DNA from 3 places in the Streptomyces desertarenae genome. Region 1 is predicted to be linked to each of the others. Evidence: riboswitches for the same ligand, from Rfam matches in the RefSeq annotation. Region 1 holds a riboswitch; each other region holds the start of a gene.
What was found. A riboswitch is a leader RNA that binds a small molecule or an ion and turns the genes downstream of it on or off. The one in region 1 is predicted to bind cyclic di-AMP.
Positions count from the first base shown of each region.

Region 2: it holds a riboswitch for cyclic di-AMP, as region 1 does, so the genes downstream of both, ACFSJS_RS26430 (M23 family metallopeptidase) here and ACFSJS_RS15255 (C40 family peptidase) in region 1, are expected to answer to the same signal.
Region 3: it holds a riboswitch for cyclic di-AMP, as region 1 does, so the genes downstream of both, ACFSJS_RS23555 (transglycosylase family protein) here and ACFSJS_RS15255 (C40 family peptidase) in region 1, are expected to answer to the same signal.

Region 1 covers NZ_JBHUFU010000008.1:129,830-134,139, forward strand. Annotated here, with positions in the region: gene ACFSJS_RS15245 (MarR family winged helix-turn-helix transcriptional regulator) at 1-394, shown strand, start outside; gene ACFSJS_RS15250 (hypothetical protein) at 410-808, opposite strand; gene ACFSJS_RS15255 (C40 family peptidase) at 985-1,458, opposite strand; cyclic di-AMP (ydaO/yuaA leader) riboswitch at 1,462-1,619, opposite strand; gene ACFSJS_RS15260 (acyl-CoA dehydrogenase family protein) at 2,006-3,259, opposite strand; gene ACFSJS_RS15265 (TetR/AcrR family transcriptional regulator) at 3,422-4,075, shown strand; gene def (peptide deformylase) at 4,143-4,310, opposite strand, start outside.
Region 2 covers NZ_JBHUFU010000026.1:32,827-37,136, forward strand. Annotated here, with positions in the region: gene ACFSJS_RS26425 (aldo/keto reductase) at 1-483, opposite strand, end outside; gene ACFSJS_RS26430 (M23 family metallopeptidase) at 746-1,798, opposite strand; cyclic di-AMP (ydaO/yuaA leader) riboswitch at 1,811-1,986, opposite strand; gene ACFSJS_RS26435 (APC family permease) at 2,262-3,593, opposite strand; gene ACFSJS_RS26440 (hypothetical protein) at 3,840-4,055, opposite strand; gene ACFSJS_RS26445 (DUF5994 family protein) at 4,061-4,310, opposite strand, start outside.
Region 3 covers NZ_JBHUFU010000017.1:43,240-47,549, reverse strand. Annotated here, with positions in the region: gene purE (5-(carboxyamino)imidazole ribonucleotide mutase) at 1-505, shown strand, start outside; gene ACFSJS_RS23560 (dipeptidase) at 507-1,703, shown strand; cyclic di-AMP (ydaO/yuaA leader) riboswitch at 2,022-2,199, shown strand; gene ACFSJS_RS23555 (transglycosylase family protein) at 2,203-3,498, shown strand; gene ACFSJS_RS23550 (VOC family protein) at 3,668-4,051, opposite strand; gene ACFSJS_RS23545 (CGNR zinc finger domain-containing protein) at 4,173-4,310, shown strand, end outside.

The DNA of each region.
Region 1 (4,310 bases):
GGCGCACGCCCACCGGCTGGTGTGGGACGCGTTCTCCGCCACCGACGACCGCCGCTACCACTACGCCCTGCTCGCCGCCGTGGAGGAGTACGGTCCGGCCAGCCAGGCCGCGCTGGGGCGCCGCTGCGGCATCGACCGCAGCGACGTGGTCGCCGCGCTCAACGAACTGGCCGACCGGGGCCTGGTCACCCGTTCCCCCGATCCGGCGGACCGGCGGCGCAACATCGTCTCCGTCACCCCCGGGGGGCGCCGGCACCTGGAGCGGCTCGACGAGGTGCTGGGCCGGGCGCAGGACGAGCTGCTGGCCGGTCTCTCCGCGGACGAGCGCGGGCAGTTGGTGCGGCTGCTGCAGCGGGCCCTGGAGCACCACGCGCCGTCCCGCCGGGAGGAGTGAGGGCGCGGGCGTCCCTCACCCGTACGGGTGGCGGGGCACGGAGGTGGCCCACGGGCCCGGCCCGCCGGACACCTCCTCGCGGCGCCCGGGGTGCGGCTCCCCGGTGCGGGCCTCCTCCAGCGTCGCCCACCGGGACGGGATGCCGTCCGGCTCGGCGACGGGCACCGGGCACACCCGGAAGTGCCAGGGGGCCGGGATCTGCGGTGGCGCGCAGAGGTCCTTCGCGGGGGTGGGCAGGGGGCCCTCCCGCTCGGGGGCGTACTCGCTCCAGCCGTAGCGCGCGGAGTCCTGCGCGATCTCGGCGTCCAGCACCCAGGTGGTCCCGGCGCCTCCCGCGGCGAGCGCCGCCCATCCGGCGGCCAGGAGCAGCCTCGCCCTCCCCGCCCTCCCTGTCCCGGTTCCGCCCGGTTCCACGGCTCCGCCCCCTTCCCCCGCCGCGCCGGCGGGACGCGGACCACTCTAGGGGCGCCGCCGGAGCGGCCGCGCGGTACCGGCCTCCTACCGCACCGGCGCGGGGCCGCCGGGGCGGGGCGGGGCGGGCCCGGACGGGCCGGGCGGTCCCGGTGGGATCCGCCCGGCCCGTCCCGGTGTCACCTCACGCGCCCGTAACGCACGCTCTTGGTCCAGATCCGCTCCTTGCGGACGGTCTTGCCCGGCTTCGGGGAGTGCCAGACCCTGCCCTCCCCGGCGTAGATGCCGACGTGGTAGACGCTGCCGCCGGAGTGGAAGAAGACCAGGTCGCCCTTCTTGCGGGAACCGGCGGAGATCTTCTTGGCGCGGTTGTACTGGGCGGCCGCGGTGCGCGGCAGCTTCTTGCCCGCCTTCTTGTACGAGTACTGGGTGAGTCCCGAGCAGTCGAACCGGTTGGGGCCCGCGGCGCCGTACTGATAGGGCGACCCCTTCTTGGAGGCCGCGACCTTGAGCGCCTTGCTCGCGGGGGTGGCCGCCTCGGCCTCGGGGGTGGCCGACGGGATCAGCGCCGTCCCCGCCAGGGTGACGGCGGTGACGGCGGTGGTGATGCCCACTCGGGACAGCCGTCCTGCTATGGGTGCGTGCGCAGACATGAGTGAACCCTTCGTCATACGCCTGCGAAAGATGACCTGTCGGGTTCGGGCCGGCGAAGTTGCCCGGCCACCTGATGTGGCTTCACCCCAAGGACCGCGTCGTGCGGCGCGGTCCGCCGTGCTCGGGTCTCCCGCTCCTGCCGTCTCGTCGTCAGTCCGTCTTCTCACCCGGGCGGCGGCAGGATTCGGCGTCCGTCCGAGCGGCCCCGCCCTTCTGCGGGGACTTGCAGTTGTCTACGGATACTGCGTCAAAAACAGTCCGGATTGGGCGAGCGAAGGTCTTTTGTGAACATGATCACTCGTGTGTCCCGCGGTGCGGATCGCTCTCCCCGGCCGGTGCGCACCGCCCCCCGAGGGGCTCTGACCAGCAGCCTCCGGGTCCGGTCGGGGCGGCGCGCGCCACGGGAGGCGCACGGCCGGGCGGGAGGGGCGCCACCGCGATCACCCCGAATGGCTGCCGCCGTGTCGGGTGACCGCGGCGGGTCGCGGCGCGGTCCGGCCGCACGCCGGCGGCACCGGCCCGCCCGGGCACCGGGCGGGCCGGACGTCAGCGGATGTGCACGCCGGAGATCGCGCGGGCGATGACCAGGCGCTGGATCTCGCTGGTGCCCTCGAAGACGGTGTAGACCGCGGCGTCCCGGTGCATGCGCTCCACCGGGTACTCCCGGGTGAAGCCGTTGCCGCCGAGGATCTGCATCGCCTGGGCCGTGACGGACCTGGCCGTCTCGCCGGCGAACAGCTTGGACATCGACCCCTCGGCCGCCTCGAACGGCTTGCCCGCGGCCGCCATCCACGAGGCGCGCCACACCAGCATCCGGGCGGCGTCGACACGGGTGCGCATGTCGGCGAGCTGGAAGGCGACGCCCTGGTTGTCGATGATCGGACGGCCGAACTGCACCCGGGTCTTGGCGTACTCCAGGGCGATCTCACAGGCGGCGCGGGCGATGCCGACGGCCTGGGCGCCCACGGCCGGGCGGGACGCCTCGAAGGTGGCCATCGCGGCGTTCCCCACCCTCTCCCCGCCCCCGGCGGAGGACGCCCCCGCGCCGTCCTTCCGCGCCCGCTCGCGGGCGCGGGCCAGACGCTCGTCGAGCTTCTCCTTGCCGCCCAGCAGGCAGTGGCCCGGGACCCGGACGTCGTCCAGGACGACCTCGGCGGTGTGGGAGGCGCGGATGCCGTGCTTCTTGAACTTCTGCCCCTGGGAGAGGCCCGGGGTGTTCGGCGGGACGATGAACGAGGCGTGGCCCCTGGAGCCGAGTTCGGGGTCGACGACGGCGACGACGACGTGGACGTTCGCGATGCCGCCGTTGGTCGCCCAGGTCTTGGTGCCGTTGAGCACCCACTCGTCCCTGGCCTCGTCGTAGACCGCGCGGGTGCGCATCGCGGAGACGTCCGACCCGGCGTCCGGCTCGGAGGAGCAGAAGGCGGCGACCTTCACGTCGCTCGCGTCGCCGTACATCTGGGGGATCCAGGTGCCGATCTGCTCCTCGGTGCCGTTGGCGAGCACGCCGACGGCCGCCAGCCCGGTGCCGACGATCGACAGGCCGATGCCCGCGTCGCCCCAGAACAGCTCCTCCATCACCATCGGGATGCTCAGTCCGGTGGGGTCGAAGTACTGCTGGGCGTAGAAGTCGAGCGAGTACAGACCGATCTTGGCGGCCTCCTGGATGACGGGCCAGGGAGTCTCCTCGCGTTCGTCCCACTCGGCGGCGGCGGGGCGCATGACGTCGGCCGCGAAGCCGTGGATCCAGTCCCGCACGGCCTTCTGGTCGTCGTTGAGGTCGAGTGCGAACTCCGCCATGGAAGCCCCTCCATCCGTTGTTACTAGCGGTAACGCGACCATGTTACCGGCCGGTGTGCCGTCGACCGCCGCTCGGCGGTCCGTCCCGCCGCTCCCGCCGGGTGTTACGTTGCGCGAGGGCGGAGCAGAGCGAGGCACACCGGAACGGGGAGGCCAGGGCAGATGGGGACCACACGGCAGGACAGACCCCAGGAGGGCCGGCGCGGCACCGCCGAGCGCCGCCGCAGGGAGCTGCTGGAGGCGGCCGAGCGGGTGGTGCTGCGGGACGGCCCCGGTGCCTCGATGAACGCCATCGCCGCCGAGGCCGGGATCACCAAGCCCATCCTCTACCGGCACTTCGGCGACAAGGGCGGCCTCTACCGCGCCCTGGCCGTGCGGCACACCGACGCCCTGGTGGACTCCCTGCGCACCGCGCTGGACGAACCCACCGACCGGCGCGAGCGCGTGGAGGCCGCCCTGGACACCTACCTGGCCGCCATCGAGGCCCGGCCCCAGGTGTACCGCTTCCTGATGCACCCGGCCGAGGAGTCCGGCGGCGAGCGGGGCTTCGACGTCGGGCAGCACTCGGCGCCGCTGCTGCGCCGGCTCGGCGAGGAACTGGCCACCGTCATCGCCGAACGCGTCGACGCCGGCTCCGCGGCCGAGGAGCGGGCCCGGGTGTGGGGGCACGGCATCGTCGGCATGATGCACGCCGCCGGCGACTGGTGGCTGGGTGAGCGGCCCTGCCCCCGGGAGCAGCTCGTGGGGCACCTGGCGGACCTGCTGTGGGGCGCCCTGGCCACCGCGGACGACCGCGAGGGCGGCCCCGGCTTCTGACGCGGCCCCGGCGTCCGGGGCGCCTCCCGCCGGCCGGTGCCGCCCCGCCGGAACCCCGCCCGCGGCGCTACCCCTGCGCCCGCGGCACCCTCCGGCGCACCGCCCGCAGCACCCGGCGGCGGCGCGGCCCCGCCAGGCGGTCGGGGTAGACGGTGCCCTCCAGGTGGTCGCACTCGTGCTGGAGGCAGCGGGCGAAGAAGCCGCTCCCCTCGATCCGCACCGGCGCCCCGGCGGC
Region 2 (4,310 bases), on a different contig from region 1:
GCGGACCTTGCCCGCGCGCACCAGGTCGTCGAGTGCGCCGACGATCTCCTCCACCTCGACCGACTCGTCGTCGCGGTGGGTGTAGTAGAGGTCGATGCGGTCGGTGCCCAGGCGGCGCAGGGAGTCCTCGGCCGCGACCCTGACGGTGGCGGCCGACAGGCCCCTGCGGTCGGGGTGGGCGCCGACCTTGGTGGCGATGACGACGTCGTCGCGGTTGCGGCGGGCGGCCAGCCAGCGGCCGATCACCGTCTCCGACTCGCCGCCGCTGTTGCCCTGCGCCCAGGCCGAGTAGGAGTCGGCGGTGTCGATGAAGGTGCCGCCGGCTTCGGTGTAGGCGTCCAGGACGGCGAAGGACTCCCGTTCGTCGGCCGTCCAGCCGAAGACGCTGCCGCCGAGGGCGAGGGGGGAGACGGTCAGGCCGCCGATCCTGCGCGGGGCGGCATCCGTCCGGGGGGCACGGGGCGTGTGCGCTGCGTCGCTCATGGGACACGGTAACCACGTGCGGGGCCGGACCGGGTGGAGCGGTGGGGAACCGGCGGCCCTGGTGTCGGGGGGTGGTCCACCAGGGCCGCCGGGGCATCGGGGCCCGGCCGGTGACCCGGACGCCGCCGCCTCGTCCCCTCCTGGGGTCGGCCGACGTGCACCGACGGTGCGCGAGGCGGCGGCGCGGGAGCGGGGAGGGCCCTGCCGGGCCCGCGTGCACGGCGCGGCGGGCGGCCGCGCGCCCGGCGTCCGGGGCGGTGGCTCAGATGGACTGGCCCTTGCCCCGCAGCCAGGCCAGCGGGTCGATCGGGGCCCCGCCACCGGGGCGGACCTCCAGGTGGAGGTGCGCGCCGGTGGAGTTGCCGGTGGAGCCGACGCGGCCGATGACGTCGCCGGTGGTCACCTTGCCGCTGGTCACCGTCATCGAGGACAGGTGGCAGTACCAGACCTCGGTGCCGTCGTCGAGCTTGAGGATGATGCGGTAGCCGTAGGAGCCGGCCCAGCCCGCCTCGACGATCTCACCGCTGTGCACCGCCTTGACGGGGGTGCCGGTCGGGGCGGCGAAGTCCAGGCCGGTGTGGTTGTTGGCCCACATCGAACCGGAGGCCCCGAAGTGGGAGGTGAGCTGGTAGGAGGTGAGCGGGAGGGTGTAGCTGGCCGCGAGCTTGGCCAGGCGCTCGGCTTCGGCCCTGCGCGCCGCCTCCTCGGCCGCCTTGCGCTTGCGCTCGGCCTCCTCCTCGGCGGCCTTGTCCGCGGCCTCCTCGGCCGCCTTCTCCGCGGCCTCCTCGGCGGCGGCGTCGGCCTCGGCCTGGACGACGTCCGACTGCTGCCGGTCGGCCTGCTGGAGGATCCGGGCCCGCAGCGCCTCGCCGGGGTCCGTGCTCAGGGTCGTGGTGGTGGCGACGTCACCGGTGTCCAGGCCGGCCTGGGCGAGGGTGCCTCCGAAAGGGGTCGCGCCGGTCCCGGCACCGGTGCCGGCGTCCTCGTCGGAGTCGGCTATGAGACCGCCGACCCCGGGGATGCTCTCGGCCATGGCGCCCAGGTCGGGCACGGAGATGGGAGTGGGCGCCTTCTCCTTGGCGGTGGCCATGCCGCCCGCGCCGACCGCCGCGATCATGCCGACGCCCAGGACCGCCCCGCTGCGGGCCATGCCGTTGCGCTGCTTGACCACGCGGTGCCGGCCGCGGACCGGGCGGACGGAGTCCTCGGTGGGATTCCACACCTGCCGCTCCTCGCCGCCCTCCGGGTCGAACGGGGTGAAGGTGCTGGTGTGCGGGTCGTACGCGACCTCGGGGGCCGGACTGCTGGACGCCACGGAGGCGCTCTCCTTTCCTTCCTTCTCGCCTACCGGGTTAGCTGACGGGTTCGGAGCAGGAAGGTCTCCTACGGAGCCGTGCCGGCACGCCGGACGGTCCGATTCACCCCAAAAGGTGGTTCCCCGGTTCCCTGGGCGCGGCCCCGCGGTCCACGGGACAGCACCTTCGGGATTCGGCGACGGCGCACGGTGCCGCCTCCATAGGCGACAGTGACGACCGCGCTGCGTTATCGAACGTTAATAGAGGAGCGCTTCGGTTTCCAAGTCCCCCCTTCAAAGCGTGAGTAATTTCAGGGAGGACTTAACGCCTCATTTCCGGTTCAATTCGGGCGAGTTGAACGCCGCTCCGGCGTCGGGAGATGCATCACACATAACTGACGGAGCCTCAGTTGTTATGCGGAGGGACGTCCCCCGGATACGGACGGTGACTCAGGTCGGCGGCCGGGGGCGGGAGGCGGGCCGGTCAGCGTCCGACGGATGGCCGCGTCGTTCCGGAGCCGTCCGCTCCGCCACCGGGGCCCCGGCGTCCGGCGAGCACGCGCCGCACCCCGTACACGGCGGCCCCGGCGGCCAGCACCGCCGCCCCGGAGGCCACCGACGCGGCGGGCAGGGCGAAGGCCAGCGCCGCGCACCCGGCCAGCCCGGCGACGGGGACGACCCGGACCGGACGGCCCTCGGCGGGGGTGAGGGTGAGGGCGGAGGCGTTGGCGACCGCGTAGTAGGCCAGCACTCCGAAGGACGAGAAGCCGATCATCCCGCGCAGGTCCGCGGTGGCCGCCGCCACCGCCACCACGGCGCCGACGGCCGCTTCGGCGCGGTGCGGCACCCCGGTGCGCGGATGGACCGCGGCCAGCACGGGCGGCAGGTGGCGGTCGCGGGCCATGGCCAGGGTCGTGCGCGACACCCCCAGGACGAGCGCCAGCAGCGAGCCCAGCGCGGCCACCGCCGCCCCGGCCCGCACCACCGGGGCCAGCTCCGGCACCCCGGCCGCCCGCACGGCGTCGGCCAGCGGCGCGTCCGCCCGGGCCAGCCCGCCGGGGCCGAGCACGGCCAGCGCGGCGACGGCCACGGCCGCGTACACCACCAGGGTGATGCCCAGGGCCAGCGGGATCGCGCGGGGGATCGTGCGCTCCGGGTCGCGCACCTCCTCCCCGAGGGTGGCGATGCGGGCGTATCCGGCGAAGGCGAAGAACAGCAGGCCGGCCGCCTGGAGGACGCCCGCGAGGGTCGCGTCGCCGCCGAGGTCCAGCCGGGCCGCCTCCGCACTGCCGGAGCCCAGGCAGGAGACCACCACGGCGGCCAGCACCGCCGAGACGACCGCCACGATCGCGCGGGTGAGCCAGGCCGCCTTCTGCACGCCCGCGCAGCCGACGGCCGTCAGCGCCACCACGGCGGCGGCCGCGACGGCGTGGGCGTGCTCCGGCCACACGTACAGACCCGCCGTCAGGGCCATCGCCGCGCACGAGGCGGTCTTGCCGACCACGAAGCCCCAGCCCGCCAGGAAGCCCCAGAACGGGCCCAGTTGCTCGCGGCCGTAGACGTAGGTGCCGCCGGAGACCGGGTGGCGGGCGGCCAGCCGGGCCGAGGAGGTGGCGTTGCAGTACGCGACGGCCGCCGCCAGCGCCAGGCCGGGCAGCAGTCCGGAGCCCGCGGCGCGCGCGGCGGGCGCGAAGGCGGCGAAGACGCCCGCGCCGACCATCGACCCCAGGCCGATCACCACCGCGTCGAAGGTTCCCAGGCGCCGCCGCAGCCGCCCGCCCGCCTCCGCCGCTCCCCGGGCCGGTGACTCGTCCATCGTCGGCTCGCTCCCCCTGTGTCCGCGGCCGCCGCGCCGCTCCTCCGCCGCCCTCGGCCGGCTTCCGCCGCCCTCAGCGCTTCCCCGCACCGCCGGACGGTACACCGGACGTGCCCGGCCCCCTCCCGGCCGGGGGCACCGGCTCCTCCGGCTCCGTGGCGGATCCGTCCCCCCGGGTGGGGCCGCGTACCGGCGGGCGGTGCGTGCGGCCGCGGCGGCCGGCGTCCCGGCCGGGACGGGCCCGCGTCATCCGGAGCGTCCGCGGCGGGCGGGATCGTCGGACGACCCGCCGGTCGGGCGCCACCGCCTCGGCTTCGCACCGCGGCCGCCGAGCCCCGGCGGTGCGTCGCTGTAGCGGAACTCCGTGACCCGCTCGTCGCGCTGGGCGTTGAGCCGGTGGATCACGAGGGCTCCCAGCGCGATCGCTCCGATGATCACTGCCACGGTGATGACGATGTCCACGGTCCTCAGCTCCCCACCGGTCGGTGTCCGGATCCGGCCGGACGCGAAGGCTGCGGGAGGAGGGTCCCGCCGGCCGCCCTCGGCCCCGGACTGCGGGGCTCCGCGACGGTGCGGGCCCCCTCCTCGCGCGCCGTGGTCGTGCCGGCCGCGAGGTGGTTCTCCGCCGCGGAGGCGGCGGACGCCGGCCAGGCCGCCGGGCCCGCCGTCTCCGGCGGGATCACCAGCAGTTCGCAGCGGCCGGCGGGGTGGGAGAGC
Region 3 (4,310 bases), on a different contig from region 1:
CATGGGCTCCGACTCCGACTGGCCCGTCATGGAGGCCGCGGCCGAGGCCCTGGACGAGTTCGAGGTCCCCTACGAGGTCGACGTGGTCTCCGCGCACCGGATGCCGCACGAGATGATCGACTACGGCGACCGCGCCGCCGGCCGCGGCCTGAAGGCGGTCATCGCGGGCGCGGGAGGGGCGGCCCACCTGCCGGGCATGCTCGCCTCCGTCACCCCGCTGCCGGTGATCGGCGTGCCGGTCCCGCTGCGCCACCTGGACGGGATGGACTCCCTGCTGTCCATCGTGCAGATGCCCGCCGGGGTGCCGGTCGCCACGGTCTCGGTCGGCGGCGCCCGCAACGCCGGGCTGCTCGCGGTCCGCATCCTGGCGGCCCACGACGAGGCGCTGCGGGAGCGGATGGAGGGCTTCCAGGCGGAGCTGCGGGAGCAGGCGCAGGACAAGGGCCGGCGGCTGCGGGCCAAGGTGGCCGCGGGCGGCGCGGGGTTCGGCTTCGGGAGCAAGTGAGGTGGCCCCCGCAGCGGAACTGCTGGAGCGGGCCCGGGAGTTGCTGGCCGTCCACCCCGTCGCCGACGGCCACAACGACCTGCCGTGGGCGCTGCGCGAGCAGGTCGCCTACGACCTGGACCGCCGGGACATCGGGGCCGACCAGTCGGCCCACCTGCACACCGACATCCCGCGGCTGCGCGCCGGCGGGGTGGGGGCGCAGTTCTGGTCCGTCTACGTGCGCACGGACCTGACCGGGGACGCCGCCGTCAGCGCCTGCCTGGAGCAGATCGACGTGGTGCGGCGGCTGGCCGACCGGTACCCGGACGACCTGCGGCTCGCCTTCACCGCCGACGACATGGAGGCGGCGCGGGCCGAGGGCCGCATCGCCTCGCTGATGGGCGCCGAGGGCGGCCACTCGATCAACAACTCCCTGGCCACGCTGCGCGCCCTGTACCGGCTGGGCGTGCGCTACATGACGCTCACCCACAACGACACCATCGACTGGGCGGACTCGGCCACCGACGCCCCCCGCCACGGCGGGCTGACCCGCTTCGGCGAGGAGGTCGTGCGGGAGATGAACCGGCTGGGGATGCTGGTGGACCTCTCCCACACGGCACCGGCCACCATGCGCGACGCGCTGCGGGTCTCCACGGCGCCCGTGCTCTTCTCGCACTCCTCGGCCCGCGCCGTGTGCGACCACCCGCGCAACGTCCCCGACGACGTGCTGGAGGCCCTCGCGGCCAACGGCGGTGTGGCGATGGTCACGTTCGTGCCCAAGTTCGTCCTGCCGGAGGCCGTCGCCTGGACCGCGGCAGCCGACGAGAACATGCGCGCCCACGGCCTGCACCCGCTGGACGGCACCGAGCGGGGGCTCGCGGTCCAGCGCGCCTTCGAGGAGGCCAACCCGCGCCCCGAGGCCACGGCCGCCACGGTCGCCGACCACCTGGACCACATGCGCGAGGTCGCCGGCATCGACCACGTCGGCATCGGCGGCGACTTCGACGGAACGGCCTTCACCCCGTCCGATCTGAGTGATGTGTCCGGATATCCCCATCTGGTGGCGGAGTTGCTCGACCGCCACTGGTCCGAGGCCGACCTCGCCAGGCTCACCTGGAAGAACGCGGTACGGGTGCTCCGCGACGCCGAGGACGTCGCCCGCGGCGAACAGGGCCGCCGCGGCCCGTCCACCGCCACCCTCGAGCAGCTCGACGGCTGAGACGGAGGCCGTCTCGTGATGCACTTCACGGGGCGGCTTTCCCGTTCCGTCGCTCTGCGTGCGGGTCGAGGTGCGTTCGCGTCATCGATCCTGTTCAGGGGCGTGCGTGACGGAGCGCCGGAAGCGGAGAAAAGCACTCAGCGGCACGGTGGCGTCGCGGTGGGTGACGGACCGGCGATCATCAAAGCATCCGAAACGGACGTCATGTGACCCATCGGCTTGTTGCGGCGGAAACGATGTGTTTACCGTTCTGGCCGCGCCGTACGAATGTGCGGCGGCCCGCTGTCGAACGCCGAATCCTGTCAACGGCGGCGGGCTGGACCATCCACACCACCCGATGACAGGAGCGGGGGACCCAAGGTAAGTCGCCGTCCCGGATCCGTGCGGGACGGCTTGGGGTGAAGCCATGCCGCGGCCCAGCGCCGCGGCCGCACATGGCCGGGCAACTCCAGCCCGAACCCGACAGCTCACCTCGCAGGCGTAGGAGAGGAGCACACCTATGTCCGCACGCGGACGTCACCGTCGTATCCGTAACAGCCGCCTCACCCGCCTGTCCCTGGCCATCTCCGTGGGCGGCGCCGGCATGGCCCTTCCCCTGGTCGCCGCCGGCGGAGCCAACGCCGCCTCCGTCGACACCTGGGAGAAGGTCGCCCAGTGCGAGAGCACGGGCAACTGGAGCATCAACACCGGCAACGGCTTCTACGGCGGCCTGCAGTTCACGCAGAGCACCTGGGCCGCCTTCGGCGGCACCGAGTACGCGCCGCGTGCCGACCTCGCCACCAAGGACCAGCAGATAGCCATCGCCGAGAAGGTGCTGGCGGGCCAGGGCCCGGGCGCCTGGCCGGTCTGCTCGGTCAAGGCCGGCCTGACCAAGGGCGGTCCGGCCCCCGCCGTCTCCCCCGACGGCGAGAGCAACCCGACCGAGCAGCGCGAGCAGGCCGCGCCGCAGCGCGCGGACCGCGGTGAGCGCGCCGAGAAGGCCGAGCCCAAGGCCGAGAAGGCCGAGAAGGCTGAGAAGGCTGAGAAGAAGGCCGCGCCGAAGCCGGCGGACCGGGGCGCCTCCTACGAGGTCGTCAGCGGCGACACCCTCTTCAAGATCGCTGCCGCTCAGGACGTCGACGGCGGCTGGCAGCGGATCTACGAGGACAACCGCCAGGTCATCGGCGGCGACCCCGACCTGATCTTCCCGGGCCAGGAGCTGACCCTGGGCGGCGCCGCCACCCAGAAGAAGGCCGCCGCCAAGCCCGAGCAGGCCCCGAAGGCCGAGCCCGAGGCCGAGCAGGCCCCGAAGGCCGAGCCCAAGGCCGAGAAGAAGGCCGAGGCCCCGGCCCAGCAGTCGGCCGAGCGCGCCGACCGCTCCGACCGGAGCGACAGCGGTTCCACCGGCGTCTCCACCGGCTACACCGCCCCGGTGAACGCCGCCCCGTCCGGCTCCTACAAGGCTGCCGGCGCCCGCTGGTCCAACGGCCACACCGGCGAGGACTTCCCCGCCGCCACCGGCACCCCGGTCAAGGCCGTCACCAGCGGCACCGTGGTCTCCGCCGGCTGGGGCGGTGCGTACGGCAACCAGGTCGTCATCCGTCACGACGACGGCCGCTACAGCCAGTACGGCCACCTGTCCTCGATCTCCGTCGGCGCCGGCCAGCGGGTCGGTGTCGGCCAGCAGATCGGCGCGGTCGGCTCCACCGGCAACAGCACCGGTCCGCACCTGCACTTCGAGGTGCGCACCGCTCCCGGCTACGGCTCCGACATCAACCCGCTGGCCTACCTGCGGGCCCACGGCGTCAACATCTGAGCCGGACCGGACCGTCGCAGCACCGCCCGGCCCGCGGCACCGCGGGCCGGGCGGCCCCCTTCCCGGGGCAGCGAGAGGCGGGTGGGGCGTCCGGTGCCCACGGGTACCGGACGCCCCACCCGCCTCGTCCCGTCTCCGGGCTCCGCTCCCGCCCGGGCTCCTGCGGGGGTCAGCCGGTGCAGAGGCAGAAGGGGTGGCCCGCCGGGTCCCGGTAGACCCGGAAGTCACGCCGGCCGCCGTCGTCGCCCTCCAGGAGTTCCGCCCCGAGCTCCAGCACCTCGCGCTCGGCCGCGTCCAGCTCCTCCCTCGGCACGTAGAGGTCGAGGTGGAACTGCTGGGAGCGCTCCGCGCTCGGCCACCGCGGCGGCACGTGGCCCTCGGCCTCCTGGAACGCCAGCGTCCGGCCCGCCAGGGTGCCCGAGTCGAACGTCACCTCCACCCAGCGGCCCTCGCCCTCCACCCGTCCGCCCAGCATCCGGGCGTAGAAGTCGGCGAGCTTCCCGGGCTCCGGGCAGTCCAGTACGACGACGGACCGGAGCGTGTTGATGGCCATGGTGCTCTCCCTCTGCCTGCGGTTTCCGAAGCCCGTTACCTCTTCATGGGGTCAGCCGGTAACGAGTTACCTCATGATGGCTTCCTTTCGGTAACGCGACAAGACCGGTAGCGTGGTCGGCGTGGAAGAGTCCGACGACCGGGATCCCACGCCGCCGGGACTCCGCCTGGTGCGGGACCTGATCAACACCCTGGACGTGGAGACGGGTGCCGACGCGCTCGCCGCCGCGGACGGCCTCGCCGTCTTCGCGCACGACCAC